DNA from 4 places in the Fontibacillus forbon genome. Region 1 is predicted to be linked to each of the others. Evidence: predicted binding sites of a transcription regulator. Region 1 holds the regulator's gene; each other region holds the start of a gene.
What was found. The regulator Rex, encoded in region 1, represses fermentation and respiration genes when NADH is low (regulators of the CRP and FNR family bind a similar motif). The targets are predictions, from matches to a motif close to TTGTGAAATATTTCACAA.
Positions count from the first base shown of each region.

Region 1 (5,390 bases):
GAAGCCCGGAGTGCCCATCCCCCCGTTTATTACGGGGCTTACGGGAATAACGGAAGACGACGTCAAGGATGCGCCGGAGCTGGATGAAGTCATGATGGAGATGGTTCCGCTGCTTGACGATGCCGTTCTCGTCGGCCATAATGTGGCGTTCGATTTCAATTATTTGCAGAGTGCGCTTGATAAGACCGGCTATCTGCCTTTTACCGGGCGTATTCTCGATACGATGGATTTTTTGAAAATATTTTTTCCTTCGCTGACCACCTACCAGTTAGGACTTGTCGCTTCCGAATTCGGCGTGGAGCATGACCGTCCCCATCAGGCGGATAGCGATGCTTTGGCGACCGCGCTTATTTTTCTGAAATGCCTTGAAGAACTGGCCGATTTGCCGCTGCTTGTGCTGCAGCGGTTGTCGGATTTGTTTGTCGGAGAAGACAGCGACCTGGGCTGGTTCTTTGATGCCATGCTGCAGGAACGGGAACGCGAAGCCGAACAGAATCCGGATGGCTTTACGTACTACCGTCAGTTTGCCCTGCAGGTGGAGGACTGGATGGATATTGAGCCGCCAAGAAACTCCATGCTCGGCAACCCTTTGCGCGATTTATCCTTCGAACAGTTTATGGAACAGGTGAGGGAGCGGCTGAGGGCCAAATTGCCGGAATACGAGGAACGCGAAGCGCAGAATCTGATGTTGGGCGAAGTGGCGCGCGCCTTCGATGAGGATAAGCATTTGTTGATCGAAGCTGGAACAGGAACCGGCAAATCGCTTGGTTATTTGCTGCCGGCCATTTATCACAGCGTGAAACAGGATGAAAAAGTGATGGTCAGCACGCATACGATCAACCTTCAGGAGCAGCTACGGGAAAGGGATGTGCCCCTGTTAACGGAAGTCGTTCCTTTTCCGTTCCGCGCTGCCGTATTCAAGGGAAGGCAACACTATTTGTGTTTACGCAAATTTGAACATAAAATTAATAGAAGAGACTTTGCGACACCTAAAGAAGAGGTGATGACGGCCGCTCAGATGATCGTGTGGCTGGCTCAAACGGAGACGGGGGATGACGAGGAGCTAAATCTCGGAAACCGCGGCGGAGACTTTTGGGAAACGGTGGCCAGCGAGTCCGATTCCTGTCTTGGCCGCTCTTGCCCGTGGTTCCGTAAATGTTATTATCATAAAGCCAAGCATGAAGCCGGCGTGGCCGATGTGGTCATTACGAACCATTCCAAACTGTTTACCGATATACAGGCCGGTCATCAGTTACTGCCGGGCTATGAACGTCTCGTAATCGACGAGGCGCATCATTTGGAAGAAGTGGCAGGCAAACATCTTGGGCTTCAGATGAAATATTTTACGGTCGTTCATACGCTGACCCGGTTGTTTAAGGACAGCAAAACCGGACAATTCCCGAACTTGCGCATGATTCTGCAACAGTCCGGGAGCGAGAAGTCCGCGGAGTGGTGTTCGGTCATCGATGGCTTATATCCTTCGCTGATCGAAGTGAAGGACGATTGGGACCGGCTGGCCGAACAATTGTTCACCCTGATGCCCGAACGGAGCGACGCGGCTTCGGGCGATCCGGGACAGTTCGTGTTGCGATTGCTGCCGCAGAAGAAGCCGAAGGCATGGGACGCGCTCACCGCACTCGAGAATCAGATCTACGTTACGCTCGGGGACGTCCTCCGCAAAGGGGAGCGTCTGCTGAACGAATTGAGGGAAGACGATAACGATTATGGATCCGAGAGCCTCATGACCGATATCAGCGGCTTACTAAAAGATTTGGGAAGTGAACGCGATGCTCTGCGTTTCTTTATAAAGCTGGAGGATCCCGGTACGGTGTACTGGATCGAAGGCAACGGCAATTACCGCAGCCGCTCGCTGCAAATTTTTGCCGTTCCGATCGATGTAAGCGCCCAGTTGAAGGGATATTTCTTCGACAAGAAGAAGAGCGTAGTTATGACTTCGGCAACTTTGTCCGTCGATAAATCGTTCCAGTATATGATCGAGCAGCTTGGACTCGGGGAAGCTGCGGAGGAGGACAAGCTGATTACTTCGATGCTGCCTTCGCCGTTTAATTACCGTGATCAGGCGCTACTGGTTATTCCCAGGGATTTTCCAAGCGTCAAGGGCAGTGTCGGTGACGATCATTTTGTAAGTACCCTGGTGAAATCCCTCGCCGATACGGCGATCGTCACCAAGGGTCGCATGCTGGTTCTGTTCACCTCTTACCGGATGTTAAGACAGGTTTACGACCCTTTGAAGGAGCTGTTGGCCACCGAAGGGATCACCGTGATCGGGCAGGGGATGGACAGCGGAAGCCGGACCAAGCTGACCCGCCGTTTCCAGGGCCAAAATGCCTCCGTGCTGCTCGGAACCAGCAGTTTTTGGGAAGGGGTGGATATACCCGGAGAGGCTCTTACAAGCCTCGCTATCGTCCGTCTGCCTTTCCAGCCACCCAACCATCCGCTCGTGGAAGCGAAGAGCGAACGGCTTCAGCAGGAGAAGAAAAATCCGTTCATGAAGCTGTCCGTTCCGCAGGCCGTCATCCGTTTCAAGCAAGGCTTCGGACGGCTGGTGCGGTCTTCTCAGGACCGCGGCATCGTGGTTGTTTACGATACACGCATCTTGGAATCTTACTACGGAAAATACTTTTTATATTCTTTGCCCGGACCGAAAATGGAGCATATGCCGCTAGGGCAGATGGTTCCTCGAATTTCGGAATGGCTGAACGCAGATGAACAATAATTGTTCTTCAAATCGCGCCTATTAGGGGGATAACCAATGAAATCGGAAAAAATCTCAGATGCCGTAGTACGCAGATTGCCGGTGTATCTACGATTTCTTAATGAACTCAGCCGCCGGGAAGTCCCGACGGTTTCTTCCCAGGAGCTGGGGCAAAAGCTGGATCTCAACCCCGCTCAAATCCGTAAGGATCTTGCTTATTTTGGCGACTTCGGCCGCAAGGGGATCGGGTATGACGTTTCCTATCTGATCGAAAAAATCCGGCAAATTTTAAATTTGGACCAGCAGATTAATGTGGCCCTGATCGGTGCCGGTAATCTCGGGCAAGCGTTGTCCAATTACAACGCGTATCTGAAGGACAATATGAAAATCGTCGCCGTGTTTGATGCGTCTCCGGGGAAAATCGGAACCCAGATCAACAATATCACGGTCCAGCCGATCGAAGATCTGGTCGAAACCGTGAAGGGCAATCATATCCGCATCGGAATTATTACGGTGCCGGACGTGGAAGCGCAGCGCGTGGCCGATCAGCTCGTCGCCGCCGGAATCGAGGCGATTTTGAACTTTGCTCCCACGATCCTTAAGGTTCCTGCCGGGGTGCGCGTTCATGCGGCGGATTTCACAACCGATCTGATCAGTTTGGCTTATTATTTGGATGGAGGAAAGGAACATAGTGAGCATGACTCGAAAATGGTTGATTAAAGACGGCACATTTGCCGTTCCGGACCGGGAAAACCCGGTAATTCGCGGCTATATGCTGGTTGAAGGCAGCACGATAACCTACATCGGCGAAGCCCGTCCCGAAGGGGTGGAGGGAGCCGAAACCTTTGACGGGAAAGGCCTGCTGTTTATGCCGGGCCTTGTAAATACGCATGGTCATGCGGCAATGTCTCTGCTTCGCGGTTACGGCGACGATATGGTGCTCCAGACTTGGCTTCAGGAAAAAATGTGGCCGATGGAAGCGAAGTTTACCGGGGAAGACGTCTACTGGGGCACGGCGTTATCGGTTCTGGAGATGCTCAAAGGCGGTACGACCACGTTCCTGGACATGTATGATCATATGGACCAGGTGGCTGCCGTCGTCGAGCAATCGGGCATTCGCGCCGTGCTGACACGCGGCGTCATCGGCTTGTGCCCGCCGGAAGTTCAACAGCACAAGCTGGACGAAGCGGTGGCTTTTGCCCGCGCTTGGCATGGCAAGGCGGATGGGCGGATTACGACGATGATGTCGCCGCATTCCCCTTATACCTGTCCGCCGGATTACATCGAACGAATCGTTCAAGCCGCCCATGATCTGGATCTTCCGCTGCATACGCACATGTCCGAGACGCGGGCCGAAGTGGAACAGAACGTCGCCGATTACGGCGTGCGCCCTGCCCAACATCTGCTGAATCTCGGATTGTTCAGCCGCCCGGCTTTGCTGGCGCATGCCGTTCATCTGACCGACGAGGAAATCGAAATTCTGGCGACCCATCAAGTGGCCGTATCCCACAACCCGGGCAGCAACCTCAAGTTGGCGAGCGGCGTAGCCCGCGTGCCGGAGCTGCTTAAAGCCGGAGTAACCGTTTCGCTCGGCACGGATGGCGCGGCAAGCAATAACAACCTGGATATGTTTGAGGAAATTCGTCTGGCGGCGTTGATCCATAAAGGCGTATCGGGTGACCCTACAGCAATCCCTGCAAAGGAAGCCCTTCGTATGGGTACGGAGTATGGCGCTAAATCGCTCTTCCTTCAAGATACGGGGAAGCTTGCCGCAGGCATGAAGGCGGATTTTATCGCGGTCAATACGGAGCAGGCCCATTTCCTGCCACGGACCGATTATATTTCCCATGCCGTTTACTCAGCGGGTCCAAAGGACGTGGAACACGTATGGGTAAACGGCAAGCAGGTCGTCAAGCATGGGGCCTGCCTGACATTGGACGAAGAGAAAGTTCGGTATGAAGCACAGGCCGCTTTTGAAGGCTTGCTTGGCCGATAGTACGTCGAACGTTGACATGACAGGCTTGAATACGCCGGTATGGGGGAAAGGAAGAGAGGCTTGAGAAACAGAACCAAATGGATTCTGCTCTCCATTGTGATTTTGGTGCTCGTGCTCCTTGGCCTTCACCGCTTTTATCTGTATATCCATCAGGATATATGGGAGGGAGAAAGAGAAGCTATTCAAAGGGCGGAGCAGGAAACCGGACTGGTGAATGCCGGGAAGGTATGGAAGTCGGTTTGGGATGAAGTTGTCTGGGTCGTAGAAGGAAAAGATGCCGACGACCAAGAGGTCATGGTCTGGCTGCCGGCCGAAGGGCAGGCGCAGAGTAAGCCGTTGTCCGAAGGCGTATCGGAAACCCAGGTCCGGAAAATCATCCAGGATGATCTTCCCGGAATTTCCATTGTCAGACTTGTTCCGGGCATTTACGATGACGAATTGGTTTGGCAGCTCTTTTACAAGGAGAAGGCACATCACTACTACCGGTTTTTCCGGTTTAGCGACGGGAAACCGCTTGACGATGTCTTCACATTGCCAAACCGGTAAATATTGCATAAAAAAAGTAACAGCCTTAGGCAGAAGCGATAGAACTGACCATCAGTTCGCACTTCTGCCAAGGCTGTTTTTTATAAAAATTTAAAATAATTTTCACAACTTCATTCGTTATAGTATATACGA
Region 1 is NZ_JBKGFV010000001.1:804,575-809,964, forward strand. It holds gene dinG (ATP-dependent DNA helicase DinG) at 1-2,737, shown strand, start outside; gene ACLB09_RS03735 (redox-sensing transcriptional repressor Rex) at 2,774-3,436, shown strand; gene ACLB09_RS03740 (amidohydrolase) at 3,414-4,712, shown strand; gene ACLB09_RS03745 (cell wall elongation regulator TseB-like domain-containing protein) at 4,773-5,258, shown strand.

Region 2 (5,390 bases), on a different contig from region 1:
ATGATCGGCATGTCCGCCGGAACGATTTATAATCTGATCAATGCTTATTTCATCGGACTGGTGCACGATACGGCGATGCTCAGCGCCATTACGCTCTGCTTGCCTGTTTTTGCGATTCTGATGGCGCTCGGGAATATGTTCGGCGTCGGCGGAGGAACGTTCATTACAAGACTGATCGCGACAGGAGAGAGGGAGAAAGCTCGGAAGGTCGCGGGTTACTCTTTTTACGGAAGCTTAATTGCAGGCGTGGTTATGGCGGGAATCGCAGGGGTGGCCATGACGCCTCTTGTTCATTTGCTTGGTGCGGATGCGTTAACGTTTGATTACACGAGACAGTACACCCTTGCCATGTTCTTGGGCGGGTTCGTTATTATGGGCAATTTTGCGCTGGAACAACTGGTCCGGGCCGAAGGCGCTTCGAAAGAATCCATGTACGGCATGTTCGTCAGCATTGTTTTGAACATCCTGTTCGACATTCTGTTTATCCTGGTTTTGAACTGGCATGTCATCGGCGCCGCTTTGTCGGTCGTTTTAGCCAATATCGGGTCAGCGATCTATTATGTCTGGTATTTGGAGACCAAAAGCGGGAATCTGAAAGGATTTTTACGGCATTTCAAACTAAAGGCCAAAGATCAAGGGGAAATTTATAAAATCGGCGTTTCCGAGTTGATCCAAACCTCATTCCTGATCGTGACCACGTTATTGCTTAACAATTATTCCATGCAATATGGGGATACCGTAGTAGCGAGCTTTGGCATTGCGCTGAGGATCGTGCAGGTTCCGGAGTTTTTGTCCATGGGACTGTTCTTCGGCATCATTCCGCTCATCGCCTATAACTTCTCGAATAAAAATTACTCCCGGTTGAAGGCCGGAATTAAACAAGCAGCTCTTTATATCGCCGCCATATCGGGGATTTTCGCCGGCATCGTTTTTCTGTTCAAAAGGCAGGTGCTCCATCTTTTCTCCAATGATCCTTCGGTTCTTTCGATAGGGGGATATATTCTGGCCGCGATGTTGCTATCGGCTCTCTTTAACGGATTCACGGGGCTGTTTACGGGGATTTTCCAAGCCTCCGGCCAAGGCGTGCCCAGTACGGTCATGGCGGTGGCGCAAGGGGTTCTGTTTATCCCGGTCGTCATTGTTTTGCACCTTGTTTTCGGGCTGCATGGCGTCGTCTGGTCCATGACGATTACGGAAGTCATAACCTGCCTCTTGGGGATGATATTGTTTGTATTCTACACCAAGAAAATTAACATAGAAGATGGATTGAAGAAGGAGATGTAGGCAAGGGAGTAAAATGATTCCGAAAGAAATTGAAAAATGGTAGAATGGAGTAGATGAAGCGATAAAGATCTGATAAGGAGTACGATATGGCGGAATTCGTCTATAAGCAAATTATCGATGACCTCAAGGCTAAAATTTTTGCCGGTCAGTTTGACAACATGAGATTGCCGGATGAGCGGAGCCTTAGCGAGACCTATCAAGTTAGCCGCAGCTCCATTAAACGTGCTTTGACGAAGATGGAGCATGAAGGGATTATTTTTAAAAAACAAGGGTCGGGAACCTTTATTAATCCTTTATATATAAAGAATGAATCGATCTTTAACTATGAAGGCTCCAATCTGGGCGTTACCGATAATTTTCACATGCACGGCATCAAGCCGAAGACGAAAGTGCTGAGTTTCGAGGTCATTCCTCCGACGGAAGAATTGCAGCGCGATTTGTTCCTGGAGCCGCATGATTTCGTGTACAGAATCGTACGCCTGCGGTTGTTTGAAGACGAACCTTTCATGATCGAAACCGGGTATATCCCGATTAAGATCGTCCAAAATCTCAACCAGACCATCATCGAAGGGTCCATTTTCAATTATCTGGAGGATGCGCACAACCTGGCCGTGACCAAGTCGTTTTTGTCCATTTTTGCCGAGCCGTCCAACCCGAATGACCGGGAACTGCTGCAGCTGGAGGAAAATGAGCCGGTAGGCATCATGGAAGGCATTTTCTTCCTCGATAACGGAACTCCTTTTGAGTTTTCCCATATGCGGTTTCACTACAAATACATGAAATTCAATACCTTTGTATCGGTACAATGATAAGACTAAAGACTGAAGAAAGCTTCAGTCTTATTTTTTTGTCTTCAAATTTTCAATATATTTTAATTTCTTCCTTTATAAGGCGAAAAAACAAATTGATAACCTCCAATATTCATACTATGTTCAATATTTCACAAAATTGGACCGTATCATTTTCCTGAAAAAGTCGTTATGATAGATACAGATAGATAGTGAATTGTTTCACAATTGAACGTACAAAGATAAAGGTATGGGAGTGGAGAACATGGTACTGTCAGCTACGCAAGTCGATTATTCTTCTAAAACTTATTTAGCCAAGCTGGATGCTTATTGGCGCGCAACCAATTACATTTCGGTAGGCCAGCTTTATTTGAGAGACAACCCTTTGTTGCAAGAACCCTTAAAGGACTCGGACGTCAAGGTAAAGCCGATCGGACACTGGGGCACGATTCCGGGACAAAACTTTATCTATGCACATCTGAATCGCGTAATCAACAAATATGATTTGAACATGTTTTACATTGAGGGCCCTGGACACGGCGGTCAGGTCATGGTTTCGAACTCTTATCTGGACGGAAGCTATACGGAAATCTATCCGCAAATCACGCAGGATATCCCTGGCATGAAGAAGCTGTTCAAGCAATTTTCCTTTCCGGGCGGCGTCGCATCCCATGCGGCTCCCGAAACCCCGGGCTCCATTCATGAAGGCGGCGAGTTAGGCTACTCGCTGTCCCATGGCGTTGGGGCGATTTTGGATTACCCGGATTTGATCTCCGCGGTCGTCGTTGGAGATGGCGAAGCCGAAACCGGACCACTTGCGGCATCGTGGTTCTCCAACCGGTTCATTAACCCGGTCACGGACGGCGCCGTTCTGCCGATCCTCCATCTTAACGGATTCAAGATCAGTAACCCGACAATTCTATCCCGCCAAAGCAATGAGGAAATCACCGCTTATTTCAAAGGTATGGGCTGGGAACCGTTCTTCGTGGAAGGCTCGGACCCTGAGCAAATGCATCCGGAAATGGCGAAAGTACTGGATACCATTATCGAAAAAATCACAGCCATTCAAAAGAACGCCCGCGAAAACAACGATCTTACCCGTCCGGTATGGCCGATGCTCGTCTTCCGTTCTCCGAAAGGCTGGACCGGTCCGAAGGAATGGGATGGCGTGCCGAACGAGAACTCGTTCCGTGCCCACCAGGTTCCGATTCCGGTGGACCAAAAGAATATGCAGCATGCCCCTGCATTGATCGAATGGCTGAAAAGCTACAGACCGGAAGAGTGCTTCGACGGCAACGGCCGCCTGAAACCTGAAATCGCCGAAATCCTGCCTAAAGGCGACAGACGCATGGGGATGAATCCGGTGACCAATGCCGGGAACCTGATCAAAAACTTGGCTTTGCCGGATTTCCGCGATTATGCTCTGGATAACTCTGTTCCGGGCAAAGTCGTGGCGCAAGACATGTCCGTTCTCGGCAAATACGTAAGAGACGTAGTAACCCTGAATGAAGACAACAAAAACTTCAGAATCTTCGGACCGGACGAAACGATGTCCAACCGTTTGGCGCCCGTGTTTGAAGTAACGAAACGCCAATGGATGGACCGGATTATCGAGCCGAACGACGAGTTCTTGTCTTCCTATGGCCGCGTCATCGATTCGCAATTGTCCGAGCATCAAGCGGAAGGCTTGCTCGAAGGATACGTATTAACCGGGCGCCATGGATTCTTCGCAAGCTATGAAGCCTTCTTGCGGGTGGTCGACTCGATGATCACGCAGCACTTCAAGTGGCTGCGCAAAGCAACGGACCAAGGCTGGCGCGCGGATATTCCTTCGTTGAACATCGTGGCAACATCGACGGTGTTCCAGCAGGACCATAACGGCTACACTCACCAAGACCCGGGTCTGCTCGGCCACTTGGCGGACAAGAAGCCGGAATTCATCCGTGAGTATTTACCGGCGGATGCCAACTCCTTGCTGGCCGTGTTCGACACGATCTTGAACGACCGCCAAAAGATCAACCTGATCGTTTCGTCGAAACATCCGCGTCCGCAATGGTTTACGGCGGACGAAGCCAAGGAATTGGTCGACAAAGGCTTGAAGATCATCGACTGGGCGAGCACGGACCATGGCGGAGAGCCCGATATCGTCTTTGCTTCCGCCGGGACGGAACCGACGATGGAAAGCTTGGCGGCGATCTCCATTCTGCACGAAAAATTGCCGCAGCTGAAAATCCGTTACATCAACGTGGTCGACTTGTTGAAGCTAAGAAGCCAAAAGCTGGATCCGCGCGGTTTGTCCGACGAGGAATTTGACGGCTTCTTCACCAAAGACAAACCGGTTGTTTTCGCCTTCCACGGTTATGAAGGCCTGATCAAGGACTTGTTCTTTGAGCGTCATAATCATAACCTGCATGTGCACGGATACCGCGAGAACGGCGACATCACGACCCCGTTCGATATGCGGGTATTGAACCAAATGGACCGTTTCGACCTGGTGAAGGAAGCGGTGCTGAACCTGCCCGAAGCAGACAAGTACGCAGCCATCGCGGATGAAATGGATCAAATGGTAAAGAAGCATCATGAATACATTCGCGAAGAAGGCTTCGATTTGCCGGAAGTGGAAAACTGGGTTTGGAAGGAACTGAAATAATAGGGCCGCTGCCCTCAACACATTTACTAATGAATCCCATTCATCCTTGATGAGTGGGATTTTTTTAATAATCAATGTGAACCTTAAATAGTGCCCTATTTAGCCCTTATTTTCCTAAAATGAGCGAGGCATTTGAGAATAGCGTCCATTTGGGCCGTTATTTTAATCCAATCCGGCCAATAGGGCTCAATGCGTCATTGCCCTTCGAAATAAGGGCCTAGAAGTCCGCTATTTCTGGCTAGGTGCCCCAAAAGCTTGAAATAGCGACCCAAAAAGGCGCTATTTCAGCGGAGCGAATAAATGGCAACCGCTCCCCTCGTTCAATGGAACGGTCTGCTGTCCATTACGCCGCCGATCGCAGATCCTTTTTCAAAACGTCCGAACCACGCGAAGGAGTGACATTAGGAAACCTGTCATAGAAATGGTAAAGTATTAATTAGTAGAATAGTTAGGATGTTGTATCCGGGAGGCGTTAGCAATGACAAGAGAAGAACTGATTACGCAACTGAATGATTGGCATGAAGCCGACGAATACCAACAAATCGTGGATCGGATCAATGAAGTTCCCACTCCGCTGATCGACGATGAGTTGGCCGTTCATTTGGGGAGAGCCCTGAATAACCTGGGACGTTATAAAGATGCGCTCAAATGGTTCATGAAGATTGACG
Region 2 is NZ_JBKGFV010000003.1:258,561-263,950, forward strand. It holds gene ACLB09_RS13315 (MATE family efflux transporter) at 1-1,284, shown strand, start outside; gene ACLB09_RS13320 (GntR family transcriptional regulator) at 1,371-2,093, shown strand; gene ACLB09_RS13325 (phosphoketolase family protein) at 2,338-4,722, shown strand; gene ACLB09_RS13330 (tetratricopeptide repeat protein) at 5,201-5,390, shown strand, end outside.
Region 2: a site for Rex is predicted at 2,283-2,300, ahead of ACLB09_RS13325 (phosphoketolase family protein). Genes of this name have one in related genera too.

Region 3 (5,390 bases), 140 kb from region 1:
GCGGACATGCCGCCAAAAACGGCAAGCATATACGGATACCTCGTGAAACGGACCATGATACGCTTGAAAAGTATCTTGATTCAATAAAGGGGTGTCAAAAGAACATGATCCGTACATGGCAACACAAACTGAGTTCTTTTTTTATAAGAAAAGATCCAAAGTATGACCAGTTCTTGAACGAGCATCAGGCGAAAACAGCGAAACAAATCGGATTGTACCTTTCCCTGGCCATCTTTCCGGGGATGTTAGCTTACTTATTGGTTTATCCTTTGCGGGAGCCGTTAATGGAACTGACCGGTCTTTCCAGCCATTATGTTCAATTTCTTGTGCTTGCCTTGATGGCCAGCGGCTGGCATATTCTTTTCCCGTTTTTCATGTTAAGATTTGTGGACAAGCTTACGTTTAAACAATCTTTGAAATATTTGGGCTTTGTCAGACCGGATTTCAAGGGTCTGCTCATTATCCTTCCGATAATTACGATTCTTTTTACTGCGCTGTCGCTGCCATATATGAAATACTTGTTTCCGCCCCTTTCTGCTATGCTTGACGGCATCCCCGCCCTACATATGGGAGAATGGCATATTTACAATCAGGGGTACTATGATTTTCCATGGCCGCTGCTAGCGATCGGATTGATCGGCAACTTTATAGGGGAGGAAATCTACTTCCGCGGCTACCTCCTCAGAAAAGTGGGTGCACTCAAATGGAACTGGCTGATTATCAGCGTGTTATTCCAGTTTTATCATATGTGGCAAGCCCCAGTGAATTGGGCGTTTATCCCGCTTGCGGTTGTGATTCCGTGCGAAATCCTGGTCCGGCTAAGGAAAAACATCTATGGAGCTATTCTATTCCACGTCTACATCAATACATTATGGGGCTTGGTTACGTTTTATCTAGTAGGGGTTTAATGAGATTAACGAGTTTGCTTGGAGGGAACCGGTTTACATGCGTCAATTCTTGCAAAACAGGCATCATTATTGGATCGGTTTATCAATCCTTATCATTGGGATACTGGCTGTTTATATTCATGCCGAATCCATTCGTTATCCATATATAGGGGCGGTCCTGGAGCGTTCAGCCGAGGATTGGGCCGTTAAAAGCGTGGACGCCTCGGGAAAAGCGGCGAGTTGGCAGGTCCAGCCGGGAGACCGGGTGATTAGGATTGACGGGGAATCCCCGGGTGAGAGATTTGATCATGATCAAGTTGAGCATAAATCTCTGGTACGGGCCACGGACGTAACTTTCATGCGCGGGGACGGCACGTCCTATAACATCCTGGTGAAAACAGAGACTCGTGATCTGCTGAAAATATTATTTTCCATACTGATGGAACTGCTGCTCCTTGCCATCGGTTTGTTGGCGTACCGGAAAAATTCCGGTGCCCGCCTGGTTCGTAAATTTACGGCGGTCAATCTGGTAATGGCGCTGTCCATCTTGACTTTATATTCGACTGAGATGAAGTTATCCGACTTTATTTTATCGCTTTGCTCGATTTGGCTGCCTTATTTGCTGCTCTCCTTTTGTGTTGGTTTTGTAATTAGACCTGTTCCTGTAGGTTTAAGCAAGCTGCTGCAAGTGTTTCGGCTATTTTGTATGCTATTTTCCTGTTACGCCTTATACGGAGTCACAAGGGATGAGATCCCCGGATGGATCAGGGAAACTGTGCAGTTGGTGTTTCTTTGTTCACTGGTGTTTACGGTCATAACCGTCATGTTTTGCTGGAAAACCATTGACCGAACCGAGAAAAACCAGGCGCTGGTGCTGGTTACCGGATTGTATCTCAGCTTGCTGCCATATATTTTTCTGTACGCGCTCCCTGATCTGATAGGGGGGGACCACATTCTATCACCGGAATATGCTCTGACAGGTCTTGTTCCTCTTTCGGCTACGATGATGTATGTTCTGGGCAAACGAAGTATTTTGGATATGAGACTCTATTTATCCAGGGTACTGATTCACAGTGTTTATTTCGGCAGTGTATTCATCCTGTTCTATTTGGCCTCAAGCATCTCAAAGCCGGGGGGACTCCCGGTCATATTCGTCGTTTTTATTGCTGTTACTTACGGTTACCGCATATGTTTGAAATGGTCGGAACGAAATACGAAGCGGCGTAAAGAGTGGGTGGAGAATCAAAAGCTGAAGTTATCCATTAAGCTGGCGGAAGCGCAGAATATCCGGGACATTTTGAATATGCTAAACGAAGTCATATACAGTTTCATGGATGTAAGCGGAGTATGTTTGCTCTGGCATGACGGAACTAGACTACTTGTTCAGGGCTCCGGTGAATATAAAAATCTTCGCCTTCCTAATGAGGAAGAGCGGCCTGACCCCGTTTTTATGCAGACTCATTTTGATTTCAGCTACCTGGAACCCATTCATTCCGGCGAAGCGGGGCGGGATTTTGGTTATGTGTGCGTCGGTCCAAAACGTAATTCCTCACTCTTGTCTCCGGAGGAACGGAAACTGATTGATAGTGTCAGAGTGGAAGCGTTACGGCTGCTGACCAATGCCGGGCAGCTTGCCGGTCTGCGGCGCGAGTTTCAGCTTATGAAAGCGGAGAATGCGGCATACGAAAGGCGCGTCAGCGATATCCGGTTTGAAAACCGGATTTTGCTGGAAGCCCAGCAAGCCGAGCGGATTCGTACTTCCTATTTTCTGCATGACCACCTGCTCCAGAACCTCATATACTTGTCAAGAGATCTGGAAGAGCTTGCCGACGGGGGAAAACCGGGCAACCATCGGGTGGAAACCTGGCTGAAATGTCTGTATGACTCCCAACGCGAGATCCGGTCCATGTGCGATGAACTGTATCCCCATGTAGTAGATAAAGCCGGATTGGAAGAATCGTTGAACTGGCTGATGCGTTCCTGCAGAGAAAAGGGATTAGAGGCGGAGCTTAAATATGAATGGGCACCCGCGTTACCGCCCAACCATTTGTTAAAGACAAACCTGTTTCGCATGATCCGCGAGTTGACGAATAATGTCATAAAGCATGCAGAGGCAACCCGGCTTGAAGTTCATGTCCGGTGCAGGCTCGAGAAAGGCATCTATTGTAAGGTGAGTGACAACGGAAGAGGCTTCAATCCGGCCGATCTGTATCATCGCGGAAATGCGCAGGAAAGCAAACACTTCGGGCTGATCTCCGTCAGTAACCAGATCGGGTATCTGGGCGGGGAACTGGATATTCATTCCGTGCCGGGGGAAGGAACCGTCGTTACCTTGAAATTACTTCAAAACGAAGGGGAGGAGTATTATGGAAAACCAGGTCAAGGTAGTTCTGCTGGATGATCATCCTCTGGTCATGGAAGGACTAAAGAGGCGGCTGGAAGAAGAACCTAATATAACCGTAAACGCGGCTTTAAATGATCCGCGGCTCCTTCTGGAGCAAATCGAACGATATATGCCCGATGTGCTGGTAATGGATGTGTCCATGCCTTACATGGACGGTTTTGAGGTGGCAGATCTTTTGAAGAAACGGTATGGCGAATCCTTGAAGATCATTATGTTATCAGGTTACGTATATGACGAGTTTTACCGAAAGGCTTACGAACTGGGCGTTAACGCATATCTATCGAAACAAGCCACTTATCATGAAATCATTAATGCGATTATCCAGAGTGTATCCGGTCATATTCTGGTATCCGAGAAAGTGTTCAAAAGGGCTCAAATGGACAAGCTTACTGCAACAGAGCGGGAGGTTTTAAACCTGGTGGCCCGAGAATTGACAAACAAGGATATTGCAAAAGAACTCGCTATCAGCCAGCGGACCGTTGAATATCATCTGACTTCCATCATTCAAAAGCTGGGAGCCAAAACGAGAATCGGTGCCGTGGCCAAAGGCTATGAACTCGGGATTTTGGGGCAGGCGCAGCAATAAAGATAATCCATGGAGAAATGGGTTATTTTTAAATGAAATTGTAGTGAAATAAATCACATGGAAGTGAAAAAAATCACATTATGTAGACGTAATTCTAATTATAATCACATTGTACTCATTAAAAATAATAGAGAGGGGAATCACTGTGAAGTTTTTCAAAGGTTTGCTGGTAGCGGGAGTTGCCCTGGCGTTGTTGTCCGGCTGCGGGAACAATGATGGAGGATCGGCCAATAAAAATGCGGCTGGCGAGAATGCTGATGTTGTGACAACGGCATCGATCGTTAATGAAGGGGACGCTTTCGTTAACGCAGTAAGCGACAAAGGAACCTGGATTATCGCGATTCTCAACGATCTGACGATCGACAAAGATGTTGTCGTATCCGGCGAATTCCATGATAAAGGGGCAGCGGACGGTGACATCTACCGCAAAGTCGCTCTGTATGCACAAGATGCGGATCACAACATCACAGCTAATTACACTTTGACTGTGCCTAAATTTACAGTACAAAGCGAGAATTTGAGAGTCCAAGGCGGAACGATCAAAGGCGACGTTTATGTTGAAGCAAACGGATTTAATCTTCATGAATCAGCTACGGTAGACGGCAACATCTACTTTGCTAGCGAAGATGTAAAAGCATCCGCCAAAATCGACGGCAAAGTGACCGGAACCACTGAAGTAAAATAATAGTTTCAACCGCAAGAATAATGAATAAAGCCTGTAAGCCATGCCCGGTTGGGCCGCTGGCTGCAGGTTTTTTTGTAGTAGCTCAGTTTATTGCTCATTATGTATGTATTCATATTGCTAGTAATAAATAAATGCCGACGATGATTTTGTAAATGCGCCCCGCGGATGTTAAATCCATGTCAAGAGAGGTGGGGAAGGCGCTAATGGGTGCTTTTTTACCTGTTTTCAGTAATTATTTATTTTGTAATTTATGGCCATCCTATAGACTAACTATCATAAGGACAAGAGGGTGAAATCATGAATTCACATCAAGAATACGGGAACTACAAGGCCGGCGATATCGTCTACGTGTTTTACCGTAATCCGCATACCCAGGATGTAGCCAACATCCAGGAAGCCGCCGTCGTCAATCATCCGGAACAACCGGGGGAGCTCGCTTTGTTTCTGTACGAAACCTACTATCCTTTATCGAGCGAAATGGCTGTTTACGCAACGGCTGGAGAGGCGGAGCAAGCGTATCAACATTATTTCGGGGGCATTTCCGAGGGAATGTTTCAATGAACAACCCTTTCACCCCCAAGCTTGTCTATTTTGAACCGGACGCTCTGGAATACCCGCTCGGAAAGGAACTGCTGGACAAGTTTGAAAAAATGGATGTTGAGATTCGTTACACGACTTCTCATAATCAGGTAAGAAATCTTCCCGGCGATAATGACTTTCAGAGATACCGGGTAGCCAAATCCACGCTTGTCGTCGGCATCCGAAAAACGCTTAAATTCGATACGTCCAAGCCTTCGGCGGAATACGCCATCCCATTTGCGACAGGGT
Region 3 is NZ_JBKGFV010000001.1:940,127-945,516, forward strand. It holds gene ACLB09_RS04355 (CPBP family intramembrane glutamic endopeptidase) at 105-908, shown strand; gene ACLB09_RS04360 (sensor histidine kinase) at 946-3,288, shown strand; gene ACLB09_RS04365 (response regulator) at 3,254-3,877, shown strand; gene ACLB09_RS04370 (polymer-forming cytoskeletal protein) at 4,023-4,562, shown strand; gene ACLB09_RS04375 (transcriptional regulator SplA domain-containing protein) at 4,860-5,123, shown strand; gene splB (spore photoproduct lyase) at 5,120-5,390, shown strand, end outside.
Region 3: a site for Rex is predicted at 3,919-3,936, ahead of ACLB09_RS04370 (polymer-forming cytoskeletal protein). Genes of this name have one in related genera too.

Region 4 (5,390 bases), on a different contig from region 1:
CTACGGCATCGAAATAAGTTTGCAGCAAGATTGATAACCCCGGGACTTCACGAGAGATGGTTTCATATATCTCTTGAACCAGCTTTAAGTCCTCTTCCGATACCGAGGTGACCAGTGCCGGTTCATCCACCTGCACCCAGGCTGCACCTTCGTCCTGTAATTCGCGCAAAACCTGCACATATAATGGCAGCAGTTTATGGCCCCACTCCTGAAGACGGTTTGAAGCGCCTTTGGACAGTTTAAGGAAAGTATACAACCCCAACAGTACCGGCTTGCCTTCGATCCCCAACTCCGACTTGGCTTCCCGGTAGTAAGACAGCGGAATATTCACCGTCAGTTCCGGCTCTCTTCCCTCAAGTTCGGGTACGATATAATGATAGTTCGTGTTGAACCATTTCGTCATTTCGCTGGCTGCAGCGGTTTTGTTGCCTCTGGCAATAGCAAAGTATGTAGCGAGCGGCACCGGCCCGCCATGGTATTCAAATCGTTCCGGAACAAGCCCGAACATCACGGCCGTATCCAAGACTTGATCGTAGTAGGTGAAGTCTCCGACCGGTATCAAGTCGATCCCTTTTTCCTTCTGCAATTTCCAGTGATTGCGGCGGATTTCGCCAAGCCGGTCGTGCAGGTCCTCCTCACCGATCTTTCCGCTCCAAAAAGCCTCGATCGCCTTTTTCCATTCCCGCTCTCTACCGATCCTAGGATAGCCCGAATTGCCGCTCAATATCTTGTTCAAATCTCATTCCTCCCCTTCTTTTCCTTACCGGTTGGTTGATTGATTGACACAAATAACGAATGAATAAAGCTGCACAAAAAAGGCCTTCTCTAGTCAATGCTAAAGAAGACCTTCGTATACAGATGCGATGGCTCGATCTTTAACACCTCCCTATCTCCCGTAGGTACAGCAGTGTTGCTAGAACAGGCAGGTCTCCTGGCTCCAGAATCATCGCCGGATACAGCCTTCCCGGTGTCCTGGACACCAGTGGCATGATACGCATCACGACTTCTCTGTTACAGTGGCGGGACCGCGCCGGCATTGCACCGGACTTCCCTTTTAAGCTCCAGCCGCGGCTGGAACACCTATTCCCACAATATTCAGTTATGAATATGCACTAAATACTACCGATTGTTGTGACATAATTCAACAGTAATCTTATCGGATTCGGATTAATTCAAACGAAATTATCCGCTACCGCCTTATGAAGCATGCCGATGCAGCGGTCGAGGTCCGTTTTAATTTGTTTCTTGTATAGTGCTGCTTTCTCCGCACCGTCATCAGTAAAGTGGTATAAGACGATTTCCTGAAAATCCACACTCGGATCGTTTCCTTTCAACTGCTTGGTCCGGTACAAAACACCTTCCTGCACCAACTCATGGAGAGCGCGATAAATCTCGCTTTGCGGTGGCACATAGCCGAACGGTTTGAATTCTTCCTTCAACTCTTCCAGTATTTGATATCCGTATCCTCTGCGATGCTCCACTTTAGTAATCAGATACAATTTGATATACGCCCTTTGGGCAATCATGAATGCCATTCGCTCACCTCACCCCCGTTCCTTTAAATATACCCAATATATGAAATATTCACAACAGTTGGATTAATTGTCTTTTTATACATGGATGATAGGTTTCTAGAAAAGGAGATATGATGGATTATATTCGGAGTAACTGGAACGGGGATTTGAATTTCTATTGTGAATTTTTCATATATTGAAATAATAGCAATAAGAGATGTTACGAATTTCCGACACGTCCGAAAATGTGCTTTCCGTCACAAGGGGGGGTCCGAATTCATCTTAATCTTAAGTTATTGAAATTGTATTTTCTTCAAGGAGGTTCGCCCCTATGAAAATTGCGAAATCGGCCTTTTTCATCCTATCCTGCCTCATCGTAATTTCGGTGGTCTGGCTTGCTCCTCCCCCGGCTCAAGTCAGCGAATCCGAACCGGAACAGGAGGTTCAAAAAGTCAATCAGCACCCGGTAGAACCGGTTATCCATCGCGATGGCGACACCGTTCATATAGAAATGACCGCCCAGGTAACGGATGTGGAAATTTCGGAAGGCGTTTTTTATAACGCCTGGACCTTTAACGGAACGGTTCCCGGTCCAGTGCTCCGGGTTAAGGAGGGGGATACGCTGAGCTTTACGCTGAAAAATATGGATCCCGACATGCCGCATTCGATGGATTTCCATGCGGTTCACGCCGCGCCAAGCAAAAAGTTCGTAGACGTTATGCCGGACGAACAAGGAACCTTTACTTATCCCGCCGATACCCCCGGTATTTTTATGTATCATTGCGGCACAAGCCCTGTCCTGCTGCATGTGGCAAACGGCATGTACGGAACGATCATCGTGGAACCGAAAACCGGCTATCCGACGGATGCCGAGATCGACCGGGAATTTACGATCGTGCAAAGCGAGTGGTATCGGGAGCATGATGAGGACGCTTTTATGAATGAAGAACCGGAGTATGTCGTTTTTAACGGGGATGACTTTACGCTGAAAAACCACCCGCTTCTCGCCAAAGTAGGAGACAACATCCGGCTATATGTCAGTAATGTGGGGCCAAACGAAGTATCATCTTTCCATGTTGTAGGAACGACGATGGACAGGGTCTACATTGACGGCAATCCGAAAAACATCATGTATGGGTTACAGACCGTTATGCTTCCGGCAGGAGGATCGGCTGTCGTTGAATTTACGGTGACGGAGGAAGGCGATTACCCAATTCTTACGCATCAGCTAAAGCATGCCTCAAAAGGAGCAACGGCCATATTGCGGGTTACGAAAGACGGCAAAGACACGCATGAGCCCACGATGACCCATTAGTAAAACCGCAAAATGAATCGAGACGAAGGGATTTTGAAACCTGCAACAAAGCCTGTGACAGAAATCACAATCCGTCAATACAGCCATTTTATAATGAGATAGAGGTGATTCAAATGAATCGAGACGAAGCAAAAATCGTGGAACTGGACGTCAGAGACCAGCTGCGCAAAAAGCTGGAACCGTTCCAGCTAATCATGGATACCGTTAAAACACTGGAAGCAGACGATATTTTCGTCCTGCATGCCACGTTTAAGCCTACACCGTTGCTTGGTTTTTTGAAAATGCGGGGTTATGCGGGTAAATCTCAGCAGGAGGATAAGGAACACTGGATTACGACGTTCGTAAACAAAAAGAACAAGCATTGGCTTGACGAGCAGCCAACCACCGGGAAGGAAGATGCCAAGCCGGCATCAACTTCTTCGGATCAGGCCCTTTCCGCCGAAGCTGATCATCAAACGAAGGTGATCGAACTGGATAACCGCGGCCTGGAGCCGCCGCAGCCGATGATGCGCACGCTTGCCGCTCTTGATCGCAGCCGCCCGGGAGATCGGGTCCTGATCCACAATGACAGGGTCCCTGTATTTCTTATTGAGGAACTGAACAGTATGGGTTGCCCGTTCACCGTTGAAGAACAACCGGACGGATCGGCAAAAGTAACGATCACCAAAGCTTAAAGTATAAGGAGGGTTAAGCCATGTCATCCATGTCACGTCTCCCCTTCCTGTTTATCATCACTGGAATTTTCGGCTTCGTGCTGTTTCACGTGACGTCGGTGATGTCGCTGACCGGTTGGATCGGGGAAGGGATTCGCGGCCCGACCGGCTGGTTTCACGTCCATCTGTTCGTGCTCGGCTGGGCAACCATGTTCGCCATGGGAGCCGTTTATCAGTTGATCAACGTCATTTTGCAATCGAATATTTACAGCGAACGGCTTGGTTACATCCATTATTTCCTTTTTACCATCGGCCTCTTCGGCCTTCTGTTCGGCTTTATTCAAGGGGAAATATCCTGGATCGCCGGTTTTGCCACCCTGGCCTTCGCCGGAATTATCGTCTTTGCCTGGAACATGGCCGTGACTTTAATCCGGGCAGCCAAATGGAATTCAATTACGATCAGTACGGGTTGCGCCGTGCTCTACCTTTTACTGACGGGATTGTTCGGCATGGCCATGGGCCTGGATTTCGCCACTGGCTGGTTCGGCGAATTCCACGAGAATCTGTTCGGCGCGCATATCTGGCTCGGGACGCTCGGCTGGTTTGGCCTGCTAATCACCGGTTTCAGTTATAAACTGTTCCCGATGTTCTTCCTGTCCCATGACTATAAGACCCGGTTGCAATACGTCACTCTGGCATTATGGAATGCCGGCGTGCTGCTGGGGACCATCTCTTTCCTGTTTGGTCTAAACCACAGAGTGTTGTGGATCTCCCTCTTGATCATTGTGATTGCCTTGGTTACGTACAATATTCACTTGCTGCAAATCCGCAAAAAGCGTCATAAACGCAATCCCGGAACCGGGATTAGCTGGTCGCTTTACGGGAATCAAGTCTTTGCGGTCTTTGCCGTCGCTCTCCTGCTGAAGCTCGCAGGGTCACCGGATCAGTTGCTGAATACGAAGACTCTCTTGATGGTAGGCTGGGTTTATCTGAGCGGCTGGGTTTCTTTCATGATTCTGTGCTATTCGTCCAAAATCGTTCCTTTTTTGTGGTGGACCCACAAATATGGCAAACAGGTCGGCAAGCCCGGCACACCCGTGATGGCCGATTTATTGAACGAAAAGAAAGCGAGCCTTGGCCTGACGCTGATCGCCGTCGCCATTCTGGCCGTCTTGGCAGGAATCGCGTTTGATTCCCAGATCGTCATCGCCATATCCGGCGTTGCATTTTCACTGGTTTCCCTTGCTTATATTTCACTTATTGCACTCGTATTTTCCCGATAAATGGAGGTATGGATAACATGGATAGAACAGAGCAAATCCGCGAATGGCTGAAGGAAGTTTATGATCCCGAACTCGGCGTCAACATTGTTGATCTGGGCCTTGTCTTCGACATCCGTGATCAGGGAGAACGCATTTATGTTCAGATGACGCTCACAACCCCGGGATGCCCGATGCATGATACGATCGTAGGCGGCGTCAAGCGCATCCTGGAGGAACAGATGGAAGTCAACGAAGTTGAAGTGGATCTCGTCTGGGAACCCCATTGGTCTCCGTACATGATGTCCGAAGAAGCCAAAAGACAGCTCGGCTATTTTTAATCCGAACCGCACTGGACCGAAATCTCGAATCAACTATAATAAACATAAAAATAAACGAGCCTCTAGATTATCTTTCTAGGGCTCGTTTTGATATGCATTGGGCGACGGTGTCAGAAGGCATTTAACTGGATTTCCTGCAGCTAATTTGCTGATTTGTAGCATTATTGCATAAATAACGGGAAAACCTCCATCTATTTTGCCACATATCTCCTTAAAGACGTCATTGCGGCATATTAACTGGAGGTTTTCCATTTAATTCGCGGATTAAGCCACTCGGCCGAAGATTAACTGGAGGTTCTCCAGTTAAT
Region 4 is NZ_JBKGFV010000002.1:117,472-122,861, forward strand. It holds gene metE (5-methyltetrahydropteroyltriglutamate--homocysteine S-methyltransferase) at 1-736, opposite strand, end outside; cobalamin riboswitch at 905-1,099, opposite strand; gene ACLB09_RS07225 (helix-turn-helix transcriptional regulator) at 1,173-1,535, opposite strand; gene ACLB09_RS07230 (multicopper oxidase domain-containing protein) at 1,846-2,829, shown strand; gene ACLB09_RS07235 (DUF2249 domain-containing protein) at 2,943-3,503, shown strand; gene ACLB09_RS07240 (hypothetical protein) at 3,524-4,765, shown strand; gene ACLB09_RS07245 (metal-sulfur cluster assembly factor) at 4,783-5,082, shown strand.
Region 4: a site for Rex is predicted at 2,882-2,899, ahead of ACLB09_RS07235 (DUF2249 domain-containing protein). Genes of this name have one in related genera too.